Regions from separate parts of the Mycoplana ramosa genome, predicted to be linked through region 1. Evidence: riboswitches for the same ligand, from Rfam matches in the RefSeq annotation. Region 1 holds a riboswitch; the other holds the start of a gene.
What was found. A riboswitch is a leader RNA that binds a small molecule or an ion and turns the genes downstream of it on or off. The one in region 1 is predicted to bind S-adenosylmethionine.

Region 1 (7,765 bases):
TATCCAGCTTCGTCTACCGGGCACGCCGCCCGTTCGATCCGGCGAGGTTCCATGCATTCCTCTCCAGGGACTGGCCCGGCCTGATCCGGGCGAAAGGGCATTTCTGGCTGGCGACGCGCCCTGACTGGATCGGCCTGCTGTCGATTGCCGGCGTGCAGCGGCGCACCGAGGCGAAAGGGCTTTGGTGGGCGACGGTGCCGCCCGCCCACTGGCCCCGCCAGCCGCAGTTTCACGCGCTTCTCGACCGCCACTGGAGCCCGATCTGGGGCGACCGAAGGCAGGAGCTCGTCTTCATCGGCAACGGGCTGGTCGAAGCCGCGATCCGGTCAGCGCTCGATGAGTGTCTGGTCGGCGACGAGGCCGGCTTCGACGCGCGCAGCATGCGCGATCTCGATGATCCCTTCCCGCCCTGGTACCACGACGCCCCTCCTCCTCCACCCGCGAACCACAACCTATGGAGAACACAATGACCCAGGAACTCTATTCCGATGGCATCGGCGAGATCACCGTGACCGGAACGATCGTCCGGATCGACCTGATGTCGCTGTCGGCGACCGAACGCGACGCGAACAACAATCCGAAGCCGGTGTTCCGCCAGCGGGTCGTCATGCCGGTGGATGCCTTCGCCAACGCGGTCGACCTCATGCAGAAGGCGCTCAACGGCCTCGTCGAAGCGGGCGCCGTTCGCCGTGTCGGCGACATGACGGGCCTTCCGGCAGGCGATGCGGGGCAGCAGGCACGGGGCTCGACGAACGAGTCGCCGAATTTCAACTGAGACCGTTCGGCAGTATTGGGAGCGGCCATGGGCACGTCTCAGCACACCAACCTGCAGTGCCTGACGCTGGTCGCGCGTCATCATGGAATCGACCTCGCGCCCGAACGGCTGATGCATGACTATGCCGTCGGCGAGCAGGCGGTCCCCACGCGGAAACTTCTCAGGATGGCGAAGGATGCCGGCCTGAAGGCCCGGCATGTTCACCTGACCTGGGATGGCCTGTTCACGCTGGGCCAGGCCTATCCCGTGCTCGCCGAACTCGACAACGGCAACTGGATCGTGATCGCCGGCGCCGGCGGCAGCGGCGAGGACCGGATGATCCGCGTGCTCGATCCGCTCGCGAAGCGTCCTGAGTTCATACTTCTCGACGAGGAGAAATTCTCCAGAAGCTGGCATGGCTCCGTCGTGCTCCTGAAGCGCAACTATCGCCTCTTCGACGACGATCAGCCCTTTGGGCTGCGCTGGTTCCTTCCTGAAATCATCCGCCAGCGCAGCCTGTTTCGCGACGTGGCGCTGGCCGCCTTCGTCCTTTACGGGCTCGGCCTGACCACACCGATCTTCTTCCAGCTGGTGATCGACAAGGTGCTGGTGCACCAGAGCTATGCGACGCTGACCGTCCTCACCGTCGGCATTGCGATTGCGCTGATTTTCGACGCGGCCTTCACCTTTCTGCGACGCTACCTGTTGCTCTACGCGACCAACAAGATCGATATCCGGATCGCCACACGAACGTTCGGCCATCTGCTCGATCTGCCGATCGCCCTGTTCGAGCAATCCTCCGCCGGCGTGATCGTCAAGCATATGCAGCAGACCGGGCGCATTCGCGAATTCCTGACCGGCCGGCTGTTCCTGACGCTTCTCGACAGCCTGTCGCTGCTGGTGTTCGTGCCGATCCTGCTGCTCTACAGCGTCAAGCTGACCTTCGTCGTGCTCGGCTTTGCCTTGCTCGTCGGGCTCGTCGTCATGGTGCTCGTCGGGCCGTTCCAGCGACGGCTGCAGGCGCTCTACCGGGTCGAGGGCGAGCGCCAGGCGCTGCTGGTCGAAACCGTGCACGGCATGCGCACCGTGAAATCCCTTGCGCTTGAGCCGCGCCAGCGGCAGGTGTGGGACGATCGTTCGGCCGAGACCATCTCCGTGCGCTTTCGCGTCGACAAGATCTCGTCGATCGCCCAGGCCATCACCGGGCTTTTGGAAAAGCTGATGAGCGTCGCCATCATCGGGCTCGGAGCGCTCGACGTCTTCAGTGGTGCGATGACGATCGGCGCACTGGTCGCCTTCAACATGCTGGCGGGGCGCGTTTCCGGGCCGCTCGTCCAGATCGTCACCATGGTGCACGAGTACCAGGAGGTGGCGCTCTCGGTGCGGATGCTTGGCGAGATCATGAACCAGCGCCGCGAACAGGCCGGTCGCGGCCGCGGGATCCGGCCGGAGTTCAGCGGACGGATCGAGTTCGACAGGGTCACCTTCCGTTACGTGCCGGAAAACGCCCCTGCCCTTGACGACGTCTCGTTCACGGTGCCCGCCGGCTCGGTCTTCGGCATCGTCGGCAAGAGCGGCTCCGGCAAGACGACCGTAACCCGGCTTATCCAGGGGCTGTACCAGAACCAGCAAGGGCTCGTCAGGATCGACGGCTATGACAACCGGGAAATCGACCTCGTCCATCTGCGCTCGAGCATCGGCGTGGTGTTGCAGGACAATTTCCTCTTCCGCGGCACGGTGCGCGAGAACATCGCGGCGGCCAAGCCGGATGCAAGTATCGAGGAGATCGTCGATGTTGCCCGTATTGCCGGCGCAGAGGAATTCATCGAGCGGCTGCCGCGCGGCTTCGAGACCATGCTGGAAGAGAACGCCGCCAACCTTTCGGGCGGACAGAAGCAGCGCCTCGCCATCGCCCGGGCGCTGCTGACCAACCCGAAACTGCTCATTCTCGACGAAGCCACGAGCGCGCTCGATCCCGACAGCGAAGCGATCATCCGCGAAAACCTGAGCAAGATCGCCAAGGGGCGCACGGTCATCATCGTTTCGCACCGGCTTTCGACGCTGGTCGATGCCGATGCGATCCTCGTCGTGGAGCGCGGCAAGGTCGCCGATATCGGCCGCCACGACCAGCTGGTTTCACGCTGCATGACCTATCGCCACCTGTGGACCCAGCAAACGAGGCAGGTGGCATGAGCGACGACGGCGCGAAACGGCAGGACACTCTTCCCGCTACGACCGGAACGCCCGGAACCGAACTCGTCGTCCAGTACGCTCGTCCGCCGGTGATCGCGGAGTTCCAGTCGGACGCCGTGGAGCTCGAAGAGCGCCTGCCGCCCAGGGTGGCGCGAATGACCCTCTACGGCATCACCGCGCTGATCGGCTCGGCCATCCTTTGGGCATCGCTCTCGAAGATCGACGAGGTCGTCATCGCCCCCGGCAAACTCGTCACCACCCAACCGACCATTGTCGTTCAGCCGCTCGAGACGTCGATCATCCGCTCGATCGAGGTGGCGGCTGGGGACGTGGTTCACGCGGGCCAGACGCTTGCCAGAATGGACGCGACCTTCAGCCAAGCGGACGCTGACCAGCAGCGCACGAAATTTTCCGCCCTCGACGCCCAGGTCAAGCGCATCGACGCCGAACTCGCAGGGGCTGACTACACGGCAATCGCCGGCAATTCGCCGGATGAGGTGCTGCAGGCGCAGCTTTTCGTCCAGCGGCGCGCCTACTATCTCGCGCAGGTGCAGAACTTCGACCAGCAGATCGCCGGCCAGCTTGCGGTGATCGCCTCCAGCAAGGATCAGCAGGCAGTGCTGACGAACCGGCGCGAAAATCTCAGTCGTATCGAAAGCGCCCGCGAGTCCCTCTACCGGAAGGACAGCGGCTCGCTGATCAACTTCCTCGGGGCGCGCGACGCGCGGCTCGACGTCGAGACGAGCCTGTCGGCGTTGCGCGGCAAGGCGGCGGAGGCCGATCATACGCTGGCGAAGCTGCAAGCCGACCGACAGGCTTTCGTTGAGGACTTTCGCAGGGCGGCGATGGAGCAACTGGTCGAACTGCGCAACCAGCGCGACACGGTCGCCGATGAACTGAAGAAAATGGAGCTGCGGCGTGAGATGATCACGCTGACGGCACCGGCTGACGCCGTCGTCCTCGACCTGGCCCAGCGCTCGGTCGGGTCGGTGGTCCGCGAAGCCGAGCCGATCGTGACGCTCGTCCCGCTCGACGTCCCGCTCGAAGCGGAGGTCTCGGTGAGCTCGCGCGACATCGCACGCGTGGCGGTCGGCAGCGAGGCCCGGATCAAGCTCGACGCCTATCCGTTCCAGAAGTACGGAACGGCGTCGGGGACGATCCGGACGATCAGCCGCGATGCCTTCAACCCGACCCAGCAGGAAGCCGCCACCGGACTATCGCCTGCGCCCTACTTCAAGGCCCGGCTGCCGCTGACCGACATGCAACTCCGCTCCGCCGGTGAACCGATCCGGCTCCTGCCCGGCATGACGGTCTCGGCCGAAATCAAGGTCGGTCGCCGAACCGTGATCTCCTATTTCCTCTATCCGCTGCTGCGCGGGCTCGACAGCGCCATCCGCGAGCCCTGACGGGTGCCGCGGCTCGCAATGACGACCCTTCCAGCGGACGTTCAGCTCGTGCGAAAATGCTTCGACAGCTTCAGGCCTTGCGCCTGGTAGTTGGAGCCCAGTCCGGCGCCGTAGAGGCTTTCGGGAAGTTCGAGCATTCGCTCGTAGACGAGGCGGCCGACGATCTGGCCGTGATCGAGGATGAAGGGCACCTCGTGGCTGCGCACTTCCAGCACCGCCCGGCTGCCCGAACCGCCGGCGGCGGCGTGGCCGAAGCCGGGATCGAAGAAGCCGGCATAGTGCACGCGGAACTCGCCGACGAGCGGGTCGAACGGCGTCATCTCGGCAGCATAGAGCGGCGGCACGTGCACCGCCTCGCGCGAAACGAGAATATAGAATTCGTCCGGATCGAGGATCAGTTCGTTGCGGCCGCGGCTGAACAGCGGCTCCCAGAAATCGAACACGTCGTGCTGGTTCTTCTTGTCGACGTCGATGACGGCCGTGTGATGCTTGCCGCGATAGCCGATCAGCCCTTCCGGCCCGGTGCCCTTCAGGTCTATCGAAAGGGCGATGCCGCCGCCGGAGACGTTCGGGGTGTCGCTCGCCACCAACGTGTCGGACGCGTGCAGCGCCAGCAGTTCGGCATCCGACAGAATGGCATTGCCGCTGCGGAAGCGGATCTGCGACAGGCGCGAGCCGCGCCGCACCACGATCGGGAAGGTCCGGGGCGAGATTTCGAGATAAAGCGGCCCTTTGTAGCCGGCCGGAATCTTGTCGAACTCCTGCGCGCGATCGGTGATGACGCGGGTGAAGATGTCGAGCCGGCCGGTCGAACTTTTCGGATTGGTGGAGGCAGACAGATCCTCCGGCAGGTCGAGGCTTTCCATCAGCGGCACGATGTAGACGCAGCCCGTCTCCAGCACGGCGCCGTGGTCGAGGTCGATCACATGCAGCTTGAGCCGGTCGAGCTTGTCGGCAACGAGATGCGCGGGCCCGGGTAGGAAACTGGCGCGGACGCGAAAGGCCTTCGAGCCCAAGCGCAGATCGAGACTCGCCGGCTGGATCTGGTCAGAATCCAATGCGGCCTCGCTTACGAGCCTGTCGCTGTCGAACAGCCCCTTGATGGCGCGGTCCGCCAGAATTCCTGTTGCACGTACCATAAAGCGTTCCTTTAAGCTGGCCGACAAAACCAAATACGGGCAATTGACGCAAGCACCGCCAGGCAGTATGGACCGGATATCCCGTGGTGATTTGGCCGGTCGGCTTGCAGCCACGTTAAACAAGTAGCTAAAAAGGCCGGGTGTCCAACCGGCCTGCTTTTGCGGCCGGTTTTTTTGTTTGGAAGGCAATCATCATGAGCAAGTCCTGGCGCCCGGCAACCCAACTCGTCCATGGCGGCACCACCCGCTCGCAGCACGCCGAAACGTCCGAGGCCATCTTCCTGACCCAGGGCTTCGTCTATGAAACGGCCGAGGCCGCCGAGGCCCGTTTCAAGGGCGAGACGGAGGGCTTTATCTATGCTCGCTACGGCAGCCCGACCAACGACATGTTCGAGAAGCGCATGTGCCTGCTCGAAGGTGCCGAGGAAGGCCGGGCCATGGCCTCCGGCATGGCGGCGGTCGCTGCCGCGATCCTCTGCCAGGTGAAGGCCGGCGACCATATCGTCGCCGCCCGCGCCCTGTTTGGCTCCTGCCGTTGGGTGGTCGAAACGCTGGCGCCGAAATACGGCGTCGAGTGCACGCTCGTCGACGGGCGCGAGCTCGCCAACTGGGAAAAGGCGATCCGGAAGAATACCAAGGTCCTTTTCCTCGAAAGCCCGACCAATCCGACGCTCGAGGTGGTCGACATCGCCGGCGTCGCCAGGCTGGCAAACCAGATCGGCGCCAAGGTCGTGGTCGACAACGTCTTTGCCACGCCGCTGTTCCAGAAGCCGCTCGAGCTGGGCGCGCATGTGGTCGTCTACTCGGCCACCAAGCACATCGACGGTCAGGGCCGTTGCCTCGGTGGCATCGTGCTGTCCGACAGGCAGTGGATCGAGGAGAGCCTGCAGGACTACTTCCGCCACACCGGTCCGGCCATGTCGCCGTTCAATGCCTGGACGCTGCTGAAGGGGATCGAAACGCTGCCGCTGCGAGTCCGCCAGCAGACCGAGAACGCATCGCGCATCGCCGACTTTCTCGCCGATCACCCCAAGGTCGCGCGCGTCATCTACCCCGGCCGCAAGGATCACCCGCAGGCCGACATTATCGCCCGGCAGATGTCCGGCGGGTCCACGCTGATCTGCATCGAGCTCAAGGGCGGCAAGGAAGCCGCTTTCGCCCTGCAGAACGCACTCGAGGTCGTCGAGATCTCGAACAATCTCGGCGATGCCAAGAGCCTGATCACCCATCCGGGAACGACGACGCACAAGAACCTGACCGACGAGGCCCGCGCGGAACTGGGCATTTCGCCCGGCACTGTCCGCTTCTCCGCCGGCATCGAAGACAGCGAGGATCTGCTCGCCGACTTCGCCCAGGCGCTGGAGAAGGTAAAATCCTGAACCTGGCAGAGCAGCGCATGCCAGCCGTGCGCTGCTTTTTTGCCCCGGAGGCGCCAACGCCGCTTGACGATCGACAATTGTCTTGATCGGATCGTCAAGAACGTGCCAACCAATGCGTAGCGCGTGCTGATGCACATGCCAATGCGCAGATGCGACGCCTCTGCCCGCATGATTCGACCCGACCCGTTCAAGAACAACCCGTTCGAGCTCAAGGCCCTGGAATGTACAGAGCGCTTACCCGCGATATCGAGGTCACTGTCGAGCCCTACTTCCTGGAGGAGCAATCCGACCCGGACGACAGCCGCTATGTCTGGGGATACCGCATCGTCATCGCGAACCATTCCGATGCGACGGTGAAGCTGATGGCGCGCTATTGGAACATCACCGACCAGAACGGGCTGGTTGACGAGGTCAGCGGGCCTGGCGTGGTTGGCGAACAACCGGTGCTGGGACCGGGGGATACGTACGAGTATTCCTCCGGCTGCCCGCTCGACACGCCCTCCGGCGTCATGTTCGGCCATTACCAAATGGAAACGACGACCGGCGAAGCCTTCGATGTCGCCATCCCCGCCTTCTCGCTCGACGCGCCGGGCCAGAGCCGCACCCTGAACTGAAACCGCCGGCGCCGAGAGCCTCTCCGGATCTACATCGCGCCGTCGCTGTTGAAGATGTCGGCCATCACCTTCCAGTCGTCACCGGCCTTCTTCCACACGACCACGTATTTTCCCTTTTCGTCGACGGGCTTTTCGGTCGCGTATCGGAGTTCGTATGTTCCGATCTCATAGGCGAGGTCACCCGACTCCGCGACCTCGACAAGGGTGGGCGAGAAGGTGAGGGAAAAGTCCTTCATGCCGACCAGGCCCTTCCAGGCGGCCTCGACCGCGCCTCGTCCCT
Region 2 (7,765 bases), on a different contig from region 1:
GCGAACGGTCGAGCTTTGCCGGCTGGATGACGACCGTGTTGCGCCCGTGAAGCGCGCCATCGCGTTCTTCCACCGGCAGCGTCAGCTGGCAGAACGAGATGTGGTTCCACTCCGGGTTTTCCGGATGGGTGAAGCCAAGCTGTTCGTTGGCGGCCTTGGTGATGCGGATGCCGGTCTCGGCCAGCTCGCGCGCCTCGTCCGGCGTCACGGAAAAGCCGAGCGCACGGGCATCGGCGATGACGAAACTGTCGCCGCCATAGGCGGTGTCGACCGTCAAGGTTCCAAGGCCTTCCACTTCGAGCTTGGCATCGAGCTTGTCGGCAAAGGACGGTACGTTGGTGACCGTGATGCGCTCGGCCTTGCCGTTGCGGCAGGTGGCGACCACGTCCACCAATCCGCCGGGAGCCTCCAGGACCATCCGCGTTTCCGGCTCGACCATCGGCACGATGCCACTGTCGAGCAGCACCGTCGACACGCAGATCGAATTCGAGCCGGACATCGGTGGCGTGTCCTCCGGCTCCATGATGATGAAGCCCATGGTGGCCCGCGGATCCTTCGGCGGCACCAGCAGGTTGATGTGGCGGAAGACGCCGCCGCGCGGCTCGTTCAGCACGAAGTTGCGCAGGCCCTGGTCCTCCGCGATGAAGCGGCGCTGCTCCCACACGGTCTTGCCGGGTGGGGGGGCGACGCCGCCGACGATGACGTCGCCGACTTCGCCTTCGGCGTGACAGGAAACGATGTGGATGACCTTGCTGCTGCGCATACGTCCGACTCCTCATTTACGGCGCGCCCCGACCCGATAGGCATGTTCGCCGAGATCGGTGACGGTTTCGAGATCCGTGCCATCAGCCGTCTGATCACGGCCGGGCCGGCGAGATCACTCATAGAAATATTGGATCCAATATACAATATATGCGGCGATAAAACCTTTCGCCGTCAGGGCTCTGTTGCCCGTGTGGCGGATTGGACCTATGACCGAAGCGCGGCAGTCGCGGACGCTGCCCTTTCGCAAACCGGGGTTTGGACACATGAAGCTCGATGCCGTCGATGTCAGGCAAGCCGCATCAGCGGCCGATATCGTTTATGAGGCATTGCGCAAGGCCATCATCGAGGGGGAACTGGCTGAAGGCCAGAACCTGCGGCAGGATCAGATCGCGCAGATGTTCAACACCAGCCGCATCCCCGTGCGCGAGGCACTTTCCCGGCTCGAGCAGGAGGGGCTGATCACGACGCAGCGCTACAAGGGCGCGGTGGTCGCCGGCCTGTCGATCGAGGAGATCGAGGAGATCTTCGAATTCCGCGCAATGCTGGAGGCCGAGGTGATGCGCCTGGCCGTGCCCAATATGGATCGACGGACGCTCGACGCGGCACGGGCGTATTGCAAGGAGTTCGGGCGCGAGCCCGACCCGGCCAAATGGGGCGAGACAAACCGTCGGTTTCACTACAGCCTCTACGAGGCCGCCCGCCGGCCCTATTATCTGCAGATCGTCCGCGGTTCGCTTGATCGCATCGATCGATATCTGCGGGCGCAACTCAGCCTGACCGACGGTGTGCAGCGGGCCAAGCGCGAGCATGAGGCGATCCTCGAAGCATGCCTTGCGGGGGACGCCGAACTCGCCTCCCGTCTGACACGCGACCACGTGCTAGATGCGGGGCGCTCGCTGGTCGTCTTTCTGCGCGAGGAGAGGTCCTGACCGGAGAAATCCCAGTTCTCCCGAAGCTCTGTCTCGTTTACCTGACCCCGTTCGCCTCGGCGACGAAGTCGGACAGCATCGGCACATAGTCCTCGCCGCGGCCAGCGTTGACGGCTTGGGCGAAGGCGTTGCGCACGGCCGCCCCGACCGGATTGGCCACGCCTGCCGCGTTGGCGAACGCGGTCAGGTAGCTCATGTCCTTGAAACCGTTGCGGATCGCGAATTTGTGGGCGTTCGGATCGCGCTCCAGAACCCAGCGAAAGAAGGTCTGGTAAAACCCGCAATCCATTCGCCCGCCGCGGATGACGCTGTCGAAGGTGTCCGCTGTCAGCCCGGCCTTGCGGCCAAGCATGAGCGCTTCCGAATAGAGCGCGGCATAGCCCATCGACAGGAAATTGTTGAGAAGTTTCATCGTATGGCCGGTGCCGGTCGGGCCGGTATGGATGACGCGGCCGGCAAAGCAGTCGAGGATCGCACGAACCCCGGCGACGTCCGCATCGGTTCCGCCGACCATCACGTCCAGCGTGCCGGCGGCGGCATCGGCCGGCGTGCGGCCGAGCGGCGCGTCGATCAGCGTGATCCCCTTCTCCGCGAGCCGTGCGGCAAGCGCGGTGGTGACGGAGGGATCGGAGGTGGAGCAGTCGATGATCGTGAGCGGCCGGCCGGCAGAGGCGATCCCGTCATCCCCTTCGACGACGGCCACGACTTCGGGCGAACCGGTGACGCAAAGAACGATGACGTCACAGCGCACGGCCATCTCGCGGGGTGACTTTGCCTCGGTCGCTCCCTTGGCGACCAACGCCTCGAGCGGCACGCGATTGCGATGCGCCATGCCCACCAGCGGATAGCCTTTGGCCAGAATGTTCGCCGCCATGCCTTGGCCCATCATGCCGAGCCCGACGAAGCCCACGGTTCGCTTCTCCATCGCCGTCTTCCTTTCACCACCGGACACACGCCGGCCGTGAGCATAGCAGCCGGTATGATCGAAGCGTAGAGCGGACGATCGGTCCGTCAGCTCTTCATGAACACGTAATCGGTTTCCTGCCGCAACGTTTCGCCGGGGCGAAGCACGGCCTTGGGAAAGCCGGCATGGTTGACCGCATCGGGCCAGATCTGCGTTTCCAGGCAAAAGCCGGCAAAAGGGCCGTACCGCCGCCCCTCGAGACCGGGCACCGGCACGTTGAGCTTCGAGCCCGTGTAGAACTGCACGCCCGGCTCCGTCGTCCGCACCTCCAGCGACACGCCGGAATTGATGCTGCGCGCGAGCGCAACCGAGGTCTTGGCCCGGCGTTCGGGGGCCAGGCAGAAGTTGTGATCGAACGTGACGCCGCCGGCTTCGCTCTGTCGCCGCATCGGCGTCATCGTGCGCAGGTCGAACGGCGTTCCGTCAACCGCACGGATGTCTCCGGTCGGAATGAGGCGCCCGTCGACGGGCAGGTAGTGATCAGCGGCGATCATGATGTCATGGGCGAGGGCATCGTCTCGGCCGTCCAGGTTGAAGTAGCTGTGCTGGCAGAGGTTGGCGATCGTGGGGGCGTCGCTCGTCGTTTCGTAGAGGACCGAAAGCGTGCCTTCGCCGCTCAGCCGATAGCGACAGGTGATCGTGCAATTGCCGGGGTAGCCGGCGCGGCCGTCAGGGTCGACGATCCGCAGCAGAACGTGGCTTTCCGACTGCTCCACGATCTGCCAGTTGCGCTTTGCGATGCCGTCGCTGCCGCCATGAAGGTGCGTGACCCCCTTCTCGTTCAGTTCCAGCTGGTAGGCGTTGCCGTCGATCTCGAAGCGTCCGTCGCCGATGCGGTTGGCGTTGCGGCCGGGCGTGGCGCCGAAATAGGACGAATGCGCCAGGTAGTCCGGCAACCGCTCGAAGCCGAGCACGAGCGGCGCTTGATGGCCTTGCAGACGCAGATCCTGGATGACCGCGCCCCAGGTGAGGACGTGCGCCCGCAAACCGCCGCCGGAGATCGAGATCCGGTAGACCGGTTCGCCCGTCGCCAGGCTGCCGAACGGTTCGTTATCCGCGCGCATTCACTCGTCCTCCCCGACCTGCCACCTTGCATGGCTCATCAGGTTGTGGCCCCGTCCCATCCGAAAATCGCGGCAAGACCGGAGCATCCAGAGAACCATTGGTTAGGCGCGCTCGTCAACGGGACAGTTCCTTCGTCGCCGATTGCAGCCCGGCAAGGGTCAGCGGGAACATGCGGCCGTGCATCAGGCGGCCGATCAGCTCGGTCGACTGGGTGTAGCGCCAGTGCTCCTTCCGCACCGGATTGAGCCAGATCGCCCGGGGAAAATGCTCGGTGATCCGCGTCAGCCAGACCGCGCCGGCCTCCTTGTTCCAGTGCTCGACGGAGCCGCCCGCATGGGTGATCTCGTAGGGGCTCATCGCCGCATCGCCGACGAATATCACGCGATAGTCGCTGCCGTAGGTGCGGATCAGCTCGAGCGTCGGCGTGACGTCGGTGCGCCGGCGGCGGTTGTCCTTCCACACGCCCTCGTAGACGCAGTTGTGAAAGTAGAAATGCTCCAGGTGCCGAAACTCGGCCCGCGCCGCCGAAAAGAGCTCCTCGACGGTGCGGACATGCGAGTCCATCGAGCCGCCGGCGTCGAAGAACATCAGCAGCTTCACCGCGTTGCGCCGCTCGGGTCGGGTGACGACGTCGATATAGCCGTGCTGGGCGGTGGAGCGGATCGTGCCGGGCAGGTCGAGTTCGTCCGCCGCTCCGTCGCGCACCCAGCGCCGCAGCCGCTTCAACGCGACCTTGATGTTGCGCGTGCCGAGTTCGACAGCGTCGTCGTAGTCCCGGAATTCGCGCCGGTCCCAGACCTTGACGGCCCGGCGATGCCGGGAGCCGTCCTGACCGATGCGCACGCCCTCCGGATTGTAGCCGAACGCGCCAAAGGGGGAGGTGCCGGCCGTGCCGATCCATTTCGAGCCGCCCTGGTGGCGTCCCTTCTGTTCGGCAAGACGCCGGCGCAGGGTCTCCATGAGCTCGTCGAAGCCGCCGAGGCTGTCGATCAGACGCTTTTCTTCGTCCGTCAAGTATCGCTCGGCCAGCTTCCTTAGCCACGCTTCGGGAATATTGACGTCGATCTGTTCCGGTGCCGCGCCCGAGACTGCCTCAAGCCCCTTGAAGGTCTCGGCAAAGACCCGGTCGAAGCGGTCGATGAAGCGTTCGTCCTTCACCAGCGCGCTGCGGGCCAGGTAGTAGAAGGCCTCGACGTCGAAGTCGGCAATGCCGGCTTCCATGCCTTCCAGCAGCGACAGGAATTCCCGCAGCGTGACCGGAACCTTTGCGGCCCTGAGCGCGAGGAAGAACGGGATGAACATGGCCGTCAGCGGTTCTTCTGGTAGATGATGAACGGCGTCTTCTCGGCGATGCGGTCATAGAGGCGGCGCGCGGTGGCGTTGAATTCCTGCGTCATCCAGTAGACCTCCGGCGTGCCAACTTCGGCGGCCCTTGCATAGACCGCCTCGATCAGCGCCCTGCCGATGCCGGTGCCGCGCACTTGCGGATCGGCGTAGAGATCCTGCAGGTAGCAGACATTGTTGATCGTCCAGCAGGAGCGATGGAAGAGATAGTGGGCCAAGCCGACCGGCTTGCCGTCGAGAACGGCCAGCAGACCGGCGAACTCGTTGGCGCCGTCGCCGGTCAACCGGGTGAAGGTCGATCGGTAGACGTCTTCCGGGAGCACGGTCTCGTAGAAGGCGAGGTAGGCCGTCCAAAGGCTGCGCCATGCAGCCTCGTCGTCAGTCGCAACAGGTCTGATCACGAGGCGGCTCATGCGCTCATCCTTCCTTGCCGATCATCTCCAGATCATACGGTGTCGTCTGGTACATCTCGTTGATCCAGTTGCCGAACAGAAGATGCGCATGGCTGCGCCAGCGGTTCAAGGGGGCGTTGGCGGGATCGTTGTGAGGAAAGTAATTCTTCGGCATCTTGATCGGCACGCCGGCGTCGACGTCGCGGAAATACTCGTCGGCGAGCGAGGTCGAGTCGTACTCGACGTGATTGAAGACATAGAGACGCTTGCCGGCCTTCTCCTGCACGAAACAGACGCCGGTCTCGTCCGATTCCATCAGGATTTCCAGGTCCGGGCACTTGCGGATGTCTTCCGCGCGCACCTCGGTCCAGCGCGAGACGGGGATCTGGAAGTCGTCGGAAAAGCCGTTGAGGAAGACGGAGGAGGGGTTGCGGTTGTGATGGCGGAAGACGCCGAACGCCTTCTCGTCGAGCGTGTACTTCGGCACGCCGTGGAAGTGGTAGATCGCCGCCATCGCCCCCCAGCAGACGTTCAGCGTCGAGTGGACGTTCGTCTCGGTCCAGTCGAAGATCTGCTTCATCTCGTCCCAATAGGTGACGTCCTCGTAGTCGAGCGTCTCGATCGGCGCGCCGGTGATGATGAAGCCGTCGAACTTGCGGTGCTTGATGTCCTCCCACGTGTCGTAGAAGGCGAGCAAGTGCTCCTCCGGCGTATTCTTCGCCCTGTGGCCGCCGATGCGCACCAGCGACAGTTCCACCTGCAACGGCGACGCGCCGACGAGGCGGGCCATCTGGATCTCGGTCTTGATCTTGTTCGGCATGAGGTTGAGCAGCCCGATCTGCAGCGGGCGAATGTCCTGGCGGACGGCCACCGTCTCGGTCATCACCCGCACGCCCTCGTGAACGAGGGTTTCGAAAGCAGGCAGCGTATCGGGAATCTTGATGGGCATGGGCTCACTCGATCAAAACAAAAAAACCGGCGGCGACATCATCGCAACCGGTCCACGGAAGTCCCTCTTCTCGCGGCCCTTTAGCGACTTGTTTTACGTGGCTGCAAGCCGGCCGGCCAAATCACCACGGGGAGCGCCATAGATAACGCCTGCGCGGCTGAGAATCAATCACGCATGGTCTTTGTCAGCCGTCGCGCCGGGCCATGAAGGCCAGCCGCTCGAACAGGTGCACGTCCTGCTCGTTCTTCAGCAGGGCGCCGTAGAGCTTCGGCAGCATCGTCTTGGGATCGGTGCGCAGATCGGCAGGCTCCACGTCGTCGGCCACGAGCAGCCGGATCCAGTCGAGCGCTTCGGACGTGGATGGCCTCTTCTTCAGCCCCGGCGTTTCGCGGATATCGAAGAAGGTGGAAAGGGCGGCCGAGAGCAGCGACTTGCGGATGCTGGGATAATGGACCTCGACGATGCGCGACAGCGTGTCCTGGTCGGGGAAGCGAATGTAGTGGAAGAAGCAGCGGCGCAGGAAGGCGTCCGGCAGTTCCTTCTCGTTATTGGAGGTGATGATGACGATCGGGCGGTTGGCCGCGGCAATGGTCTCGCTCGTCTCATAGACGTGGAACTCCATGCGGTCGAGTTCCTGCAAAAGGTCGTTGGGAAACTCGATGTCGGCCTTGTCGATCTCGTCGATCAGCAAGACCGTCTTTTTCGGCGCCTCGAAGGCCTGCCAGAGCTTGCCCTTGCGGATATAGTTGCGCACGTCGTTGATGCGCGTGTCACCGAGCTGGCTGTCGCGCAGGCGCGAGACAACGTCATATTCGTAAAGGCCCTGCTGGGCCTTCGTCGTCGACTTCACGTTCCATTCGATGAGGTCGAGGCCGAGGGCAGCGGCCACCTGCCGGGCGAGCTCTGTCTTGCCGGTGCCGGGCTCGCCCTTGACGAGCAGCGGCCGCTCCAGCCGGATCGCCGCGTTGACGGCAACCATCAGGTCCTTGTCGGCGACATAGTCGGCTGTTCCGGTAAACTGCATGCCTCTGCCCTGCTGCTGTTTCTGCAGGGTCATCTAAGGGATGGTGGCAGGTCCGTAAAGGGGAGACGGCGCCAACACCGGTTGACGACGATGGCGCCGTGATCCCTGTCAGGGAAGCTCTAGACCACGAACTGCCCGCCATTGGCCGAGATGGTCGAACCGGTGATGAAGCCGGCATCGTCGGATGCGAGGAAGAGGACGCAGCGGGCGATCTCTTCCGGCTCGCCCAGGCGCCCGACCGGAATCTGCGGGATGATGCGTTCGTTCAGAACCTTTTCCGGCACGGCGCGGACCATTTCGGTGCCGATATAGCCGGGGCAGATGGCATTGACG

Region 2: linked by a shared signal. The riboswitch ahead of metA (homoserine O-acetyltransferase MetA) and the one ahead of JNC62_RS15545 (O-succinylhomoserine sulfhydrylase) in region 1 are both predicted to bind S-adenosylmethionine.

Annotation. Positions count from the first base shown of each region.
Region 1 is NZ_JBHEEW010000012.1:12,370-20,134, forward strand. It holds gene JNC62_RS15520 (GTP-binding protein) at 1-470, shown strand, start outside; gene JNC62_RS15525 (hypothetical protein) at 467-775, shown strand; gene JNC62_RS15530 (peptidase domain-containing ABC transporter) at 803-2,947, shown strand; gene JNC62_RS15535 (HlyD family type I secretion periplasmic adaptor subunit) at 2,944-4,353, shown strand; gene JNC62_RS15540 (2'-deoxycytidine 5'-triphosphate deaminase) at 4,395-5,492, opposite strand; SAM riboswitch at 5,566-5,644, shown strand; gene JNC62_RS15545 (O-succinylhomoserine sulfhydrylase) at 5,687-6,871, shown strand; gene apaG (Co2+/Mg2+ efflux facilitator ApaG/CorD) at 7,093-7,485, shown strand; gene JNC62_RS15555 (YybH family protein) at 7,515-7,765, opposite strand, start outside.
Region 2 is NZ_JBHEEW010000003.1:134,048-141,812, forward strand. It holds gene JNC62_RS05020 (trans-3-hydroxy-L-proline dehydratase) at 1-763, opposite strand, end outside; gene JNC62_RS05025 (GntR family transcriptional regulator) at 972-1,694, shown strand; gene JNC62_RS05030 (NAD(P)-dependent oxidoreductase) at 1,732-2,619, opposite strand; gene JNC62_RS05035 (aldose epimerase family protein) at 2,706-3,722, opposite strand; gene JNC62_RS05040 (vWA domain-containing protein) at 3,838-5,025, opposite strand; gene JNC62_RS05045 (GNAT family N-acetyltransferase) at 5,031-5,480, opposite strand; gene metA (homoserine O-acetyltransferase MetA) at 5,485-6,408, opposite strand; SAM riboswitch at 6,469-6,546, opposite strand; gene JNC62_RS05055 (AAA family ATPase) at 6,593-7,432, opposite strand; gene JNC62_RS05060 (beta-ketoacyl-ACP reductase) at 7,552-7,765, opposite strand, start outside.